Regions from separate parts of the Streptomyces sp. NRRL S-1813 genome, predicted to be linked through region 2. Evidence: riboswitches for the same ligand, from Rfam matches in the RefSeq annotation. Region 2 holds a riboswitch; the other holds the start of a gene.
The links. A riboswitch is a leader RNA that binds a small molecule or an ion and turns the genes downstream of it on or off. The one in region 2 is predicted to bind S-adenosylmethionine.
Positions count from the first base shown of each region.

Region 1: linked by a shared signal. The riboswitch ahead of thrC (threonine synthase) and the one ahead of IF67_RS0134380 (aminotransferase class V-fold PLP-dependent enzyme) in region 2 are both predicted to bind S-adenosylmethionine.

Region 1 is NZ_JOHB01000030.1:29,233-36,380, reverse strand. It holds gene thrC (threonine synthase) at 1-1,277, opposite strand, end outside; SAM riboswitch class I at 1,295-1,455, opposite strand; gene IF67_RS0130695 (glucosyl-3-phosphoglycerate synthase) at 1,625-2,587, shown strand; gene IF67_RS0130685 (hypothetical protein) at 2,816-3,433, shown strand; gene IF67_RS0130680 (alpha,alpha-trehalose-phosphate synthase (UDP-forming)) at 3,571-5,022, shown strand; gene otsB (trehalose-phosphatase) at 5,112-6,023, opposite strand; gene IF67_RS0130670 (DUF3263 domain-containing protein) at 6,115-6,393, opposite strand; gene IF67_RS0130660 (ABC transporter substrate-binding protein) at 6,497-7,148, opposite strand, start outside.
Region 2 is NZ_JOHB01000040.1:43,623-50,770, forward strand. It holds gene IF67_RS0134355 (NlpC/P60 family protein) at 1-729, opposite strand, end outside; gene IF67_RS0134360 (NYN domain-containing protein) at 1,032-2,336, opposite strand; gene IF67_RS0134365 (hypothetical protein) at 2,424-2,663, opposite strand; gene IF67_RS0134370 (rhomboid family intramembrane serine protease) at 2,956-3,636, shown strand; gene IF67_RS0134375 (Lrp/AsnC family transcriptional regulator) at 3,633-3,914, shown strand; gene IF67_RS0134380 (aminotransferase class V-fold PLP-dependent enzyme) at 4,296-5,720, opposite strand; SAM riboswitch class IV at 5,892-6,009, opposite strand; gene trpD (anthranilate phosphoribosyltransferase) at 6,101-7,148, opposite strand, start outside.

The DNA.
Region 1 (7,148 bases), on a different contig from region 2:
GTCAGGCCGGCGGCGCGGAACGCGTCCAGATCCGGACGGATCGTCGCCGTGGGCCCGGTGGTCGGGGCGACCGCGTCCAGCGTCTTGAGACCGTCACCGGTGTTCAGGACGACGGTGGTCAGGGCGGGGTCGAGCACACCGGCCTCGATGAGCTTCTTGGTCACGCCGACGGTCACGCCGCCCGCGGTCTCCGCGAAGATCCCTTCCGTCCTGGCCAGCAGCTTGATCGCGTCCACGACCTGCTCGTCGTTGACGTCCTCCACGGCGCCGCCCGTACGGCGGGCGATGTCGAGCACGTACGGACCGTCGGCCGGGTTGCCGATCGCCAGCGACTTGGCGATGGTGTTCGGCTTCTGCGGGCGTACGACGTCCTGCCCGGCCTTGAAGGCCGTGGACACCGGCGAGCAGCCCTCCGCCTGGGCGCCGAAGATCTTGTACGGCTTGTCCTCGACCAGGCCGAGGGCGATCAGCTCCTTGAGCCCCTTGTCGATCTTCGTGAGCTGCGAGCCGGACGCGATCGGGATGACGATCTGGTCCGGGAGCTGCCAGCCCAGCTGCTCACAGATCTCGTACGCGAGGGTCTTGGAACCCTCGCCGTAGTACGGGCGCAGATTGACGTTGACGAAGCCCCAGCCCTCGCCCAGCGGGTCGCCGATGAGCTCCGAGCAGAAGCGGTTGACGTCGTCGTAGTTGCCCTCGATGCCCACCAGGTCGCCGCCGTAGACCGCGGCCATGACGACCTTGCCGGCCTCCAGGTCGTGCGGGATGAAGACGCAGGACTTGAAACCGGCACGGCGGGCGGCGGCGCCGACGGCACCGGCGAGGTTGCCGGTGGAGGAGCAGGAGAGCGTGGTGAAGCCGAAGGCGCGGGCGGCCTCGACGGCGATCGCCACGACGCGGTCCTTGAAGGAGTGCGTCGGGTTGCCGGAGTCGTCCTTCACATACAGACCGCCGGTGACGCCCAGCTCGGCGGCGAGCCGGTCGGCCTTGACGAGCTTGGTGAAGCCCGGGTTGAGGTTGGGCTTGTCGGCCACGTCCGCGGGGACCGGCAGCAGCGGGGCGTAGCGCCAGATGTTGTCCGGACCGGCCTCGATCTGCTTCCGCAGGCTCTCGGGGTCGCCGCTCGGCAGGTCGTAGGCGACTTCGAGCGGCCCGAAACATTCCTGGCACGCGAAGATCGGGCCGAGCGGGAAGCGCGTGCCGCACTCGCGGCAGGACAGCGCGGCGGCGGGGCCCAGAGCGACGGTGGGGGTGTTTTCGGTGACTTGCACAGCCATGGAGGCGAGGCCCTTTCTCCTCATCTTCCTCGCGACGAATCTCGCCACGAGACGGATTTGGCACCTTCCCTAGCCGGGAGCCTCGCGCGCGCGGGACGTCAGCGTCCTGGCGGCAAGACCGGCTGGAGGGTTGCCGGGGCTTCAACGGGCCGTATCCCTCTGCCCCTCTGGATGAGCGGTATGGCGCTGGGCCGAAACCCAGGCGTTTGTGGCACGGACCCCGACATGCGACGGTCATCCGCGTTGTTCAAGACTGTAACCGAAGGCACTGACGGTTGAGATAGTCGTCCGAACCGCGAGATGGATCACAGAGGCCGCCCACCGGCGGCGACCGAGGAGTCGTAGACGTGCTGGAAGAGGTCGAGGGCTGGCTGAGCAGCCGCTCCTGGTCCGCCGCGGACCGTCCGCTGGGGCAGCTGCTGGAGGCCAAGCGCCAGACGGGCCGCACGGTCAGCGTGGTGCTGCCCGCGCTCGACGAGGAGGCCACCGTCGGGGCGATCGTGTCGGTGATCCGCGCCGAGCTGATGACCGGGACGGTCCCGCTCGTCGATGAGCTGGTGGTGCTGGACTCCGGCTCCACCGACCGCACCGCCGAGGTCGCCGCGGCGGCCGGGGCCCGGGTCGTCCACCGCGACAGCGTCCTGCCGCGGCTGCCCGCCCTCCCCGGCAAGGGTGAGGTGCTGTGGCGCTCCCTCCTGGCCACCACCGGCGACATCGTCTGCTTCATCGACGCCGACCTGCGCGCCTTCTCCTCCGTCTTCGTCTCCGGGATCATCGGCCCGCTGCTGACGGATCCGGACATCCAGTTCGTGAAGGCGATGTACGACCGCCCCCTGGAGACCGGCACCGAGGGTGCCGGGGCCGGGCAGGGCGGCCGGGTGACCGAGCTGGTGGCCCGCCCCCTCCTCAATCTCCACTGGCCGCAGCTGGCCGGCTTCGTCCAGCCCCTGGGCGGCGAGTACGCGGCCCGCCGCTCGCTCCTGGAACGGCTGCCGTTCCCGGTCGGCTACGGCGTAGAGCTCGGCCTGCTCGTCGACGCGCTCCACACCGTCGGCCTCGACGCCCTCGCCCAGGTGGACGTCGGCGTCCGCAAACACCGCCACCAGGACGGCCAGGCCCTGGGCCGGATGGCCGCCGCGATCTACCGGACCGCACAACTGCGCCTGACCCGCGGCCACTTGATCCGCCCCCGGCTCACCCAGTTCGACCGCGGCGAGCAGGGCTTCGTCCCGCGCACGACGGAGGTGGACACCGAGGAACGCCCCCCGATGGCCGAAATCCCGGAGTATGCGGCGCGGCGGGCGGCGTGACCTGCGCAATGGATCACGGGGCGGGAAGGGCGGAGCCCCCGTGCGCGAGGAGCGCGCGTACGGCGAGGCCCGGCGGCGCGGCACGTGTGCGCCCCGGAGCGGGCCGCGCCACCGCGGGCAGCATCCCCCGTACTTCCGTCAGCAGAGGGTCAGTTACTACCCGGTAGCCGCGGCGGCTAGGGTGGCGGAGTTGTTGATCTTCTCTTGACTGACACAGGGGGAAATATTTTGCGTATCTCTACGGGGCGGATCCTCGGCGCCATGGCGGCGGTGGGCGTGCTGGCCACAGCCACTCCCGCCCAGGCGCAGTCGGCCCACTCGGCGCAGCAGCCCATGACCAAGGCTGCCGTCGCCCAGCCCGCAGCCGCCAAGAACGGTGCTGCTGCGGCGGGCCTGCGCAAGCTGTACGACGAGCGCTTCACCGTCAAGCCCAACAACGGGCACTACCCGGGGCTCAAGGTGAGTCCGGCCAAGGCCATGAAGTCCCTGCATGACTGCTTCAACTGCTCGTTCCCCGTCAAGGGCGCGCCGAAGAAGTTCCCGAAGGAGAACCAGCGGCTCAACCTCGAAGCCTGCGCCACCTTCTTCGCCTGCAAGGACGCTCCGGTGCGCTACCACGGCATCGGCTCCATGAAGAACGCCTGGTACTTCACCGCGGAGAAGGGCCACTTCGACGGCAAGGGCTCGAAGGTCTACTTCAACTTCTACACGGACTCCAAGGGTTACCTGAAGCTCCACGTCGAGGGCTACGTCACCCACCCGAGCGTGCCGGACTCGCTCAACAAGCGGTTCGCCGTCGAGAAGTGGCAGAACTTTGCCCACAACATGGGCACCAAGCTCGACTGATCCCCTGCCGATGCCGGACGGGGTGCCGGCGGCCCTTGCGCCGCCGGCACCCCGTCCCGGCGGGCGGCGCGCGGCGGGATCCGACGTAGGCGAGTTCCGTACGTTTGCGCGGATCTGTGGGTGGTTAATCTGGCGTCATGATCTCCGAGAGGGTCTCCGAAGGCAATGCGGTGCCCGCGGGTGCCGAGGTTCTTGTGGCGTCCAATCGCGGGCCGGTCTCGTACGCCCTGGGGGAGAGCGGGACGCTGACCGCCAAGCGGGGCGGTGGCGGGCTGGTGTCCGGGCTGTCGGCCATCGGGTCCGATACGGATGCGGTGTGGGTGTGTGCCGCGCTCGGCGACGGTGACCGGGAGGCCGTACGGCGGACGGGTGGTGCCCTGGCCCCGGGCGACACCGGTGGACAACGCGTCCGGATGCTGGACATTCCGGCCGAGGTGTACACCGCCGCCTACAACGGCATCGCGAACTCCGCGCTGTGGTTCGTCCACCACATGCTGTACCAGACACCGCTGGAACCGGTCTTCGACGCGGAGTTCCGGGCGCAGTGGGCGTCGTACGAGAGCTACAACCGCGCTTTCGCCCAGGCGCTCGCCGACGAGGCCGCCGAGGGTGCGGCAGTGCTGGTGCAGGACTACCACCTGGCCCTGGTGCCGGGGATGCTGCGCACCCTGCGGCCCGACGTACGGATCGCGCACTTCTCGCACACGCCGTGGGCGCCGCCGGAGTACTTCCGGATGCTGCCGGACGACATCGCACGGCAGCTGCTGGAAGGCATGCTGGGCGCCGACCGGCTGGGGTTCCTCACCCATCGCTGGGCGGACGCGTTCGCCGCGTGCTGCGCCGCGGTCGTCGGCGGCACGGGCGACACCCGGATCGGCGTGTACGGGCTCGGGGCGGACGCCGACTTCCTGCGCGAGCGGTCGCAGCAGGAGGATGTCGCCGAGCGGCTGTCCGCCCTGCGGGAGCAGATCGGCACAGGGCCCGACGGGACGGCGCGCAGGACCGTCGTCCGGGTGGACCGGACCGAGCTGTCGAAGAACATCGTGCGGGGGCTGCTCGCCTACCGGGAGCTCCTGGCGGACCATCCGTCGTGGCGCGAGCGCGTGGTGCATGTCGCGTTCGCCTACCCCTCACGCCAGGACCTGGCCGTCTACCGGGAGTACACGGCGGAGGTCGGGCGGGTCGCCGAGGCGATCAACTCCGAGTACGGGACGGCGGATTGGCAGCCCGTCGAGCTGCACGTCAAGGACGATTTCGCGCGCTCGCTGGCCGCGTACCGCCTGGCGGACGTGGCGCTGGTCAACCCGATCCGGGACGGGATGAACCTGGTCGCGAAGGAGATCCCGGTGGTCTCCGACCAGGGCTGTGTACTGGTGCTCTCCCGGGAGGCGGGCGCCCACGAGGAACTCGGGCAGGACGCCCTCACCGTCAATCCGTACGACGTCAGCGGCACCGCACGGGCACTCCACGAGGCGCTGTCGATGGACACCGGGGAACGCAGCGAGCGCACGGCACGGCTGGCCGCGGCCGCCACGGCACTGCCGCCCGCACAGTGGTTCCTGAAGCAGCTGCGGGCGCTGAAGCCCTGAGAGAGGCGCCCCCGGCGATCAGCGGGCCCCGGCGGCCCCCATGGGACCGGCGGAACGTACGACATCGACGGCGGCCGGCAGCTCGTCCGCTAGGACGTGCCCCGTTCGCCCCCGGCCAGCCGGTCGGCGAGCGCGGCGAGGAGTCCGACGACTCCGGTCGGGCCGTCGACCACCAGATCGGCGCGGGCGGCGAGTTCGGCGACCTCGTTGCTGCCGCTGCACACCAGGACGCCGCCCAGGCCCTCGGAGCGGAGCTTTTCGACGGCGGCGAAGGCTGCCAGGTCGCCGAGGTCGTCACCGGCGTAGAGGACGGTGGTGGCGCCGGTCTCGCGGACCCAGTCGGCCAGGGCGACGCCCTTGTCCATGCCCGGCGGGCGGAGTTCGAGGACGAGGCGGCCCGGTTCGACGATCAGGCCATGGCGTTCGGCGAGTGCGGTGAGCGGGCCGCGCAGCCGGTCGAAGGCGCCCTGGGGGTCGGCGGCGCGGCGGGTGTGGACGGCGATGGCACGGCCGCCCTTGCGCTCGATGGCGGTCTCGACCCAGGTGCCGTGCCAGACGCCGGAGGCGTCCAGGACGCCGGGGAGTTCGGCCTGTATGGCGGCGACGCCCGGGTGCGGGGCGGGCGCGTGGACGGTGCCGGTGGCCGCTTCCCAGCGCTCGGCGCCGTAGTGGCCGAGGACGGTGAGATGGCCCAGGCCCGGTACGTCCGCGAAGCCGCCGAGGCGGACCGCGACGGTGGCCGGACGGCCGGTGATCACCGCCGCGGCACGCAGCCGCGGCACCAGGCGGCCGAGGGCGGCGACGGCGCCGTCATGGGCGCGGGCCTTCTCCGGGTCGGGGACGATATCGGCGAGGGTGCCGTCGAAGTCGAGGGCGATGACGGCGCGTTCCGGGTGGGCCAGCAGCGCGGCGAGGCCGTCGCGGCCGGCCGGGGTGCGCGGGGTCGGCACGGGTCCGGGTGTCGGCTGGGAGTGCGGCGCGGCGTTCGGGGGGCTGCCCATGGCGCCGACCCTACCGGCGCGGGGCGGGCGCCGGGGGTACCTCACGGTGGCAGCCGGAGGCGCACCGGGGCGCCGGGCCGGAGCACCCGGGTCAGCGGCGGGCGCGGCGGGCGTCCCGGACGCGGCGCAGGCGGTTGACCGTGACGGGGTCGTGGGCGAGCGCCCGGGGATCGTCCAGCAGGGCGTTGAGGAGTTGGTAGTAGCGGGTCGGGGAGATGCCGAGCTGCTCGCGGATGGCGCGCTCCTTGGGACCGGGGCCCGGCCAGGAGCGGCGCTCGACGGCGAGCACCGCCTCGTCCCGGGCGGAGAGCCCCGAGGAGCTCTCGCCGGCCTCGGGCCCGCCGCCCGTACGCTCCGTACCGCCTGTCATCACGCTTCCACGATAAGCGCACGGTCGGACAAGGCCCGGTCCGTCGCCCCGGCCGCCGCGGGCCCGCCCAGCTGCCCGCGCGCCCGCACCCGCACCCGCACCGTCATTCGCCGGTGTTGTCGGCCATGGCCGCGGTGTTCTGGATGTCGGTGAGCACCCCGGCCGGGTTGCCCCGCGGCCCGACCGCGGCGCCCATCTTCGCCTTGAGCGTTTTGGAGATCAGCGGCCAGGAGGTCTTGTTCGCCGGGTAGAACTCGGCGTTGGGGAGCTGCTCCAGGAATCCGTGCAGCTTGGTGTACTTGTCGTCGGCCTGCATCGCCTGGGAGGCGGAGGTGGTGACCGGCAGCAGGCCGTAGTCGCCGGAGAACTTCTCGACGTTCTTGTCGCTGTAGACGAAGTCGAGGAACTTGCCGGCCTGGACGCGGTGGCCCCCTTGCTTGAACGCCATCATCCAGTCGGCGACGCCCATGGTGGCCTTGGCCTTGCCGTTGGTGCCGGGCAGCTCGACGGTGCCGTAGTCGATGCCCTTGGCTGCGGCCTGCTTCATCAGGGTGGGGTGGCCGTTGAGCATGCCGACCTCGCCGTCGGCGAAGCCCTGGAAGGCTTCCTTCCGGTTGAGCTTGGCCGGGTCGGTGCCGGTCAGGCCCTTGCCGACGAGGCGCTCCTTCAGCCAGTCGAAGGTCTTGACGTTCTCCGGCGAGTCGATCGTGTACTTGCCGATGCTGTCGGTGTAGCCGCCGCCACCGCTGAGCATC
Region 2 (7,148 bases):
CGGGGAACCTATCTTGCCCTGGGCGGCGGCCAGGGCGGCCGCACCGCGCTGCGACGCCGGGACGTCATCACCGAGGTTGACCCGGTCGTTGCTGCGGTTGGCGCGGTTCTCCTCGGCCTGCATGGCCGCCCGCTCCTTGGCCGTCAGGGTGTTGAGGAGCTCCTGGGCCTTACCCAGCTTGTCCTTGATCTCGTCCTTCTTGTCACCGAGCGCCTTACGGGTCTCGGAGAGGTCCTTGATCTTGCTCGCGGCCTCTTCGCGCTCCTGGGCGAGCCGGCGCTGCTTGTCCGCGATGGTCTTCAGCTGATCGGCCTGTTTGCCGCTCAGCTGGTCGAGCGTGGCGGCCTTTTCGAGGTAGGTGTCCGGGTCACCGGAGAGGAACAGCTGGACCGAGGGGTCGATGCTGCCACTGCGGTACTGGCCGGAGGCGACGGCGCCGAGGCCCTTGCGGAGCTGGTTGAGGTCACCCTGCCCGCGGGCGACCTTGTCCTGGAGGTCGTCGACCTCCTTCTGGAGCTTTTCCTGCTGCTCCTTCACCCCGTTGTACTTCTCGGTGGCCTGCTCGGCCTCCCCGTAGAGCTTGTCGACCTCGGACTTGACGTCCTTCTTCGACTGGTGGGGATCGGCCTGTGCGGCCTGGGACGAGAGGGCGACGGCCGCCGCGGCGGTGGCGGTGAGCACGGTCACGCGGGTACGGCTCGGCTGCTTGGGTCGACGGTGGGACGCCACGGGGGCGAGCTCCTTCTTCCTCCAGCCGCCTACCGGGAAGTGGGGGTGAGACCCCGGCTCCGCGTGAACGCCGCGGACTCGGCGGTTCCTTCACCGTTCATCCCGGTTGGATGATCAGATTCATGAAGGTTCGGGGCTGACCTTAGTAACCGAGCTGTGATCGCTTCAAATCCTCAGGGGAAAAATCTGCGCCACGAGCCCCATCCTTTACCAACATCGCACAGGCAGTGAGCGCCACTTGACGCTCAGAGACGAATCGTTGGCGATTTCCGGTGTGACGACGGCTCCCGGTGGGCAGCGCGTCAGGTCCGGGCAAGTCGTTTGAGGAGCAGGGCCGATGCGACCGGCCGCGCCCCGGCCTTCGCCACACCGTCGGCCACTTCCCGGTCCGTGGAGACCACGACGACCGGGCGGCCGGGCGGTTCGGCCCGTACCAGCTGACGAATCAACTCATCGGCCGTTACGCCCGGTTTGCTGAAGAGGACCCGGACTCCGCGCGGCGGCGCGAGCAGCACCGGCGCGGCCAGCTCCGCCCCGTCGAAGACACACGTCATCTCCGCACCGGTCTGCGCCGCCAGCACCGCGAGACCGCCCAGCAGCCGCAGCCGCTGCTTGTCGAGCGGCATGGTCGGATAGCCGGTTTTGGTGACGTTGTAGCCATCCACCACCAAATGCGCCTGCGGCAGCGCCAGAAGCTGGTCGAGCAGCGCCGGGTCCATCTCCGACAGCGCCCGCGCCGCAATGTCCTTGGGCGTCATCCGGCCCGGCGCGACCGCCTCGACGGTGTCCGCCGGGTGGACGCTCGCGGGCGGCAGCGCCAGCTCGCGGCGCAGCCCCTGTGCCGCGTCCAGGACCGTGTCAAGCAGCAGCCGCAGCCGGATGTCCTCGACGCTGCGACCCTCGCGGGCGGAGCGCCGGCTGGCCTCCAGCGCCGCCTCGGCCTCGGCGATCCGGGCCTTGAGCCGGCGAGCTTCGCTGTCCGCGGCGGTCTTCTCCGTGGCCGACCGGTCCCGTACGTCCGCCATGGCGGCCTCGGCCTTGCGCACCGCGGCCTCACCGCGCTTGACGTCGCTCAGCGCACTGCGCAGCTTGCGCCGAAGCGACTCGTTCTCCTTGCGGACGGCGTCCAGGTCCCCCCGGATCCGGTCGGCCTCCGTACGGGCTTCGCCGCGCGCCTGCGCCAGCTCCTCGCGCAGCCTGGCCAGCTCCCGCTCGGCCTCCTCACCGGCCCGCTCGGCACGCGCCCGCTGCGCCTCCTCACCGGCCGCCGCGACGAGTTTGACCCACCCTTCGGGGCGCAGCACATAGGCGGCCGCCGCGACATCGAGCGGATCGGCGGCCGCGGGCGGGGTGCCCTGCTCCAGGGCCTCGGCGAGCTCGGACTGCGCCTCGCGCAGCTTGCCGGCGATCCGCTGCCGGAAGACCGCGTCGCCCTCCAGCGCCGAGGCCATCGCATTTCCGGCGAACTTGGCCCGACGAGTCGGGGTGAACCGGGCGTACTGCCGCAGCGGGGGCGGGAGTTCGGCGAGGGTCAGTGCGCCGAACGACTCCGCGGTGAGCGCCACGACACGGCGCCGCACGCCCTCGGGCAGCGGACGGTCGAGCACTTCGTCGGCCGCACCCTCGGGTGCGTCGTCACGCTGGGCCCCCGGCTCCCCTTCTCGACGGTCCACCACGGCTGCATCGCTCCGATCTCAGGCGTTCGCGCCCGGACGGTCGACCAGTTCGATCTGGTCGACCGCGTTGCACCAGCGGCAGCGCACGGACTCGATGCTCTCACTGAGGACCTCGCGCTCCTCGACCGTCGGCGCCCCGGCGAGGTCCAGGTGGACGTACTCCACGACCTTGGACCGGCGGGTCACATCGAAACGCGTGAGGTTGCCGCACAGCGTGCAGCGCCACCGGGTTCCGTCCGTCGGCAGGGGAACAGCCATCGTGTCGTCCTCTTTCGTGCTCATCGTCTCGTGCTGCTGCGCGGTTCACGCGGTGCGCCGTCGGATCGCGGAAGTACGCAAAGTACTGCCTGTAACCCTACGGCCTGACGGGGGGCCGGTGCGGGCCCGCCCAGGCGCCGGGACGCGGCGAGGCACTCTGTCCCGATTGCCCGCATTGGGCCATGATCACCTCATGACGGTGCCGGCCCCCTCACCCCGTTCTCCCCGCTCGTCCGGTCTCCTCCCCCGCCCTCCGCGCCCCACCCGGTCGCTGGCCGCGGTGTTCTCGCGGGTGACGAATGTGCTGATCGGCCTGTGCTGTGCGGTCTTCGTGCTCGGCCCCGCCTCCGGCCTGAACCGGATATACGGCAGCGGCGACGCCCTGCTGAAGGCCCAGACCGCGTATTTCGAGCGGTGGGGCGTGATCCCGCTGGACCTGTGGAGCGGTTCGGTACGGGCGCTGATCACCCCGCTCACCGCGTTGTTCGTGCACGGCAGCTGGCTGCACCTGCTCGGCAACATGCTGTTTCTGTACGTCTTCGGCGCAATGACCGAGGCGCGCATGGGCCGGCTGCCGTTCGCCGCCTTCTACCTCATCATCGGCTACCTGGCGCTGCTCGGCTACGCGGCCGCACACGCCGCCTCGGGCCAGACGCTGGTGGGCGCCTCCGGCTCGATCTCCGGCGTACTGGGCGCCTTCCTCTTCCTGTTCCCCACGGCCCGGGTCACCAGCATCTTCCCGTTCCTGTTCTTCCTGCCGCTGCGCTTCCCCGCCTGGATCGTGCTGCTCTTCTGGTTCTTCCTCCAGTGGCATGCCGCGCAGGAGGATCCCCGCGGTCCCGGTGTCGCCTACCTCGCCCATGTCGTCGGCTTCGCGCTCGGGTTCCTCTACGCATGGGTCCGCTACGGGAGGGATAGTGTGGGGGCCACCAGGGGGGATGTCCGGGCGACCGAGGGAGAGAGCCAGCCGTGATCACGTCGATCGTGCTCATCAAGACCAACGTGGACCAGATCCCGGAGATCGCCGAGAAGATCGCCGCGCTGGAAGGGGTCAGCGAGGTCTACTCGGTCACCGGTGCCCACGACCTGATCGCGATGGTGCGGGTCGCCGCCCACGACGACCTCGCGGATGTCATCCCCGGCCGGATCAGCAAGGTCCCCGGCGTCGCCGCCACGGAGACGCACATCGCGTTCCGCACGTACTCGCAGCACGATCTTGAGGCTGCCTTTGCGATCGGGCTCGACGCGTAGCCCTTTCTTTCCCACGTTTTCGGCTGTCCCGCCGTGGGGGTTTGTCGCCGTTGCGTCTCTCCGCTGCGCTTTGCTTTGCGCCCCACGTTGTCGGCTTGCCCGCCGTGGTTCGTCTCGCCGTTGCGCCTGCGGCGGGCCGGGTCCGCTGCGCGGGGCTGTCGGGTGCGGTGCCGCTCCTGCGGACTTCGTCCTGCGGCGCGGCCCCTCCCGTTGGGGATGGGGAAGGCTGGTGGGGGTGCTCGTGGATGGTCCGGCGCGCCTCGTAGATCACTTGGAAACGCCCACGCCGGTGGCCCACCCCCACCCACTTTTACTTTCTCCACTCACGGGAGGGGCGGGCCGGGGGCGACGAACCACGGCGGGAAAGCCGAAAACGTGGCGTTACACCGCGGGCACACAACGCCCGTCTTCGGTGCGGTAGTTCCAGCGGGCGCCGTCCGTCACCAGTTCCTTGACGGCGCGGAGGAACCGCTCGACGTGCTCGTCGGGGGTGCCGGCGCCGAAACTGACGCGGATGGCGTTCAGTGAGCGCTCGCCGGGTGCCGAGTCCGGGGCGCCGCACTCGCCCGGCTCCTGCGGCTCGCTGCCCAGCAGGGTCCGTACGAGGGGGTGTGCGCAGAACAGGCCGTCGCGCACGCCGATGCCGTACTCCGCCGAGAGTGCCGCCGCGAAGTGCGAGCTGTTCCAGCCCTCGACGACGAAGGAGAGGACCCCCACCCGCGCGGCGTCCTCGCCGAAGAGCGAGAGCACGTTCACCTCGGGCACCTCGGCCAGGCCCTCCCGCACCCGGGTGATCAGGGCCTGCTCGCGGGCGACCAGGCCCTCGAAACCGGCCTCGGACAGGGCCCGGCATGCCGAGGCGATCGCATAGGCGCCGATGACGTTCGGCGAACCGGCCTCGTGCCGGGCGGCGGTGGTGTGCCACTCGACGTCCACGCCGCCGTCCGTCCGCCGGGAGACCTTGCGGCTGGCACCGCCGCCGGCCAGGTACGGTGCGGCGTCCTGGAGCCAGTCCGCGCGGCCGGCCAGCACACCGGCGCCGAACGGCGCGTACAGCTTGTGTCCGGAGAAGGCGACCCAGTCGACGTCCAGTTCGGCGAGGTCCACGGGGTGGTGTGGGACGAGCTGCGCCGCGTCCAGGACGATCCGCGCGCCGTGCGCATGCGCGGCGGCCGCCAGCTCCCGCACCGGCCACAGCTCACCGGTCACATTCGACGCACCAGTCACGCACACCAGCGCCGGGCCGTACGGCTCGCGTTCGGCCAGCGCCTTCTCCAGGGTGTCCACCGCCTGCTGCGGGGTGCGCGGCGCGTTGAGGTACGTCACCGCGACATCCGCGCGCTGCTCCCACGGCAGCAGCGAGGCGTGATGCTCGGTCTCGAAGACGAACACCCGGGTGTCCTGCGGGAGTACGGCGGCGAGCAGGTTCAGCGAGTCGGTGGTCGAGCGGGTGAAGACGACCTGGTCGCCCTCCCGTCGCCCACCACCGCCCTTGCCGGACTGGGCTTCGCCCAGGCCCCCCTCGATGCCGCAGCCCAGGAACTCCGCGATCGTCCGGCGGCTGTTCTCGAAGAGGTCGGTGGACAGCTGCGAGAGGTACCCGGCGCCGCGGTGCACGCTGCCGTAGTACGGAGCGTAGGCCGCGACGTCGTCCCAGACCCGCTGGAGCGCGGGGGCGCTGGCGGCGTAGTCCAGCGCGGCGTAGTCGACCTCGCCGCCGGTCACGAGCGGGACGCGGACATCCCGGCCGAGGACCGGCAGCGGGGCACAGACGGAACGGTCGGCGGCAACGGCGGAAACAGACATGGCGAACTCCCGTAAGAGGTAAGCGAATTCGCTGCGGGCGGGGGCGCGGGGAGCGCACCGCACGGCGCCGCAACGGGAAAGAAAAAGGGATGCGGAAAAGGGGCCGTCGAGCCCTATCGCATTCGCTGATTCACGGAAGTTCTCCCTCGAGGACCAGGATCCCTGGCGAGGGATCCGCGCTTGCCGCAGACCTCGCTGCCTACGGCCTGGTCATCACCCGGGGCACCCCGCCACGGAAGGAGGGTTGCCGGACAGCGGGCCGGGGCCTGCATCGCTGTCACTCGTGACCTGGGCAGAATCATGCCACACGGGCAACATCACGCAAGCCCCGGTCCGTATACCGGACCGGGGCTTGCGTCACACTCTGCGTCACCGCGGGCTCATGCGTTGCTGGCGGCCACCCAGCGCTCCAGCGCCTGCCGGGCCGCTCCGGAGTCGATCGAGGCGGCGGCCTGGTCGATGCCGGCCCGGATCTGTGCGGCCAGCGGGGCGTCGGACGGCTCCAGCGCGACCAGCGCCGCCGCGGAGTTCAGCAGCACCGCATCACGCACCGGACCGGTCTCGCCGTCCAGCAGCCGGCGGGCCACCTCCGCGTTGTACGAGGCGTCCGCGCCGCGCAGCGCCTCCACCGGTACCAGCTCGATCCCCACGTCCCGCGGGTCGAAGGCCTCCTCGCGCACCGTGCCGTCCCGGACGATCCAGACCCGGGAGGTCGCGGTCGTGGTCAGCTCGTCCAGGCCGTCGTCGCCGCGGAAGACCAGCGCGGAGGAGCCGCGCTCGGCGAGCACCCCGGCCAGGATCGGCGCCATCCGGGCGTCCGCGACTCCGGTCGCCTGGGCGCGGACCTTCGCGGGGTTGGTCAGCGGGCCCAGCACATTGAACGTCGTACGGATGCCGAGCTGGCCCCGGGCGTTGGCGACATGCCGCAGCGCGGGGTGGAACTTCACCGCGAAGCAGAAGGTGATGCCCGCTTCCTCGGCGACCTCGACGACCCGCTGCGGGGTGAGGTCGAGATTGACGCCGAGCTTCTCCAGCACGTCGGAGGCACCGCTGGCCGAGGACGCCGCGCGGTTGCCGTGCTTGACGACCTTGGCGCCGGTGCCGGCCACCACGATCGAGGACATCGTGGAGATGTTGACGGTCTTGGCGCCGTCGCCGCCGGTGCCGACGATGTCGACGCTGGGGCCCGGCACCTCGATCAGCCGGGCGTGGGCGTACATGGTGCGCACCAGGCCGGAGATCTCCGCGACGGTCTCGCCCTTGGCCCGCAGCGCCACCACGAAGCCGGCGATCTGGGCGTCGCCGGCCTCGCCCCGCATGATCTTGTCCATCGCCCATGCGGTGTCGTCCGCGGCGAGGTCACGGCCGTCGAGCAGGGCGTTGAGCAAGTCCGGCCAGGTGTGGGCCGCCACGCTGTCGCCGCCAACC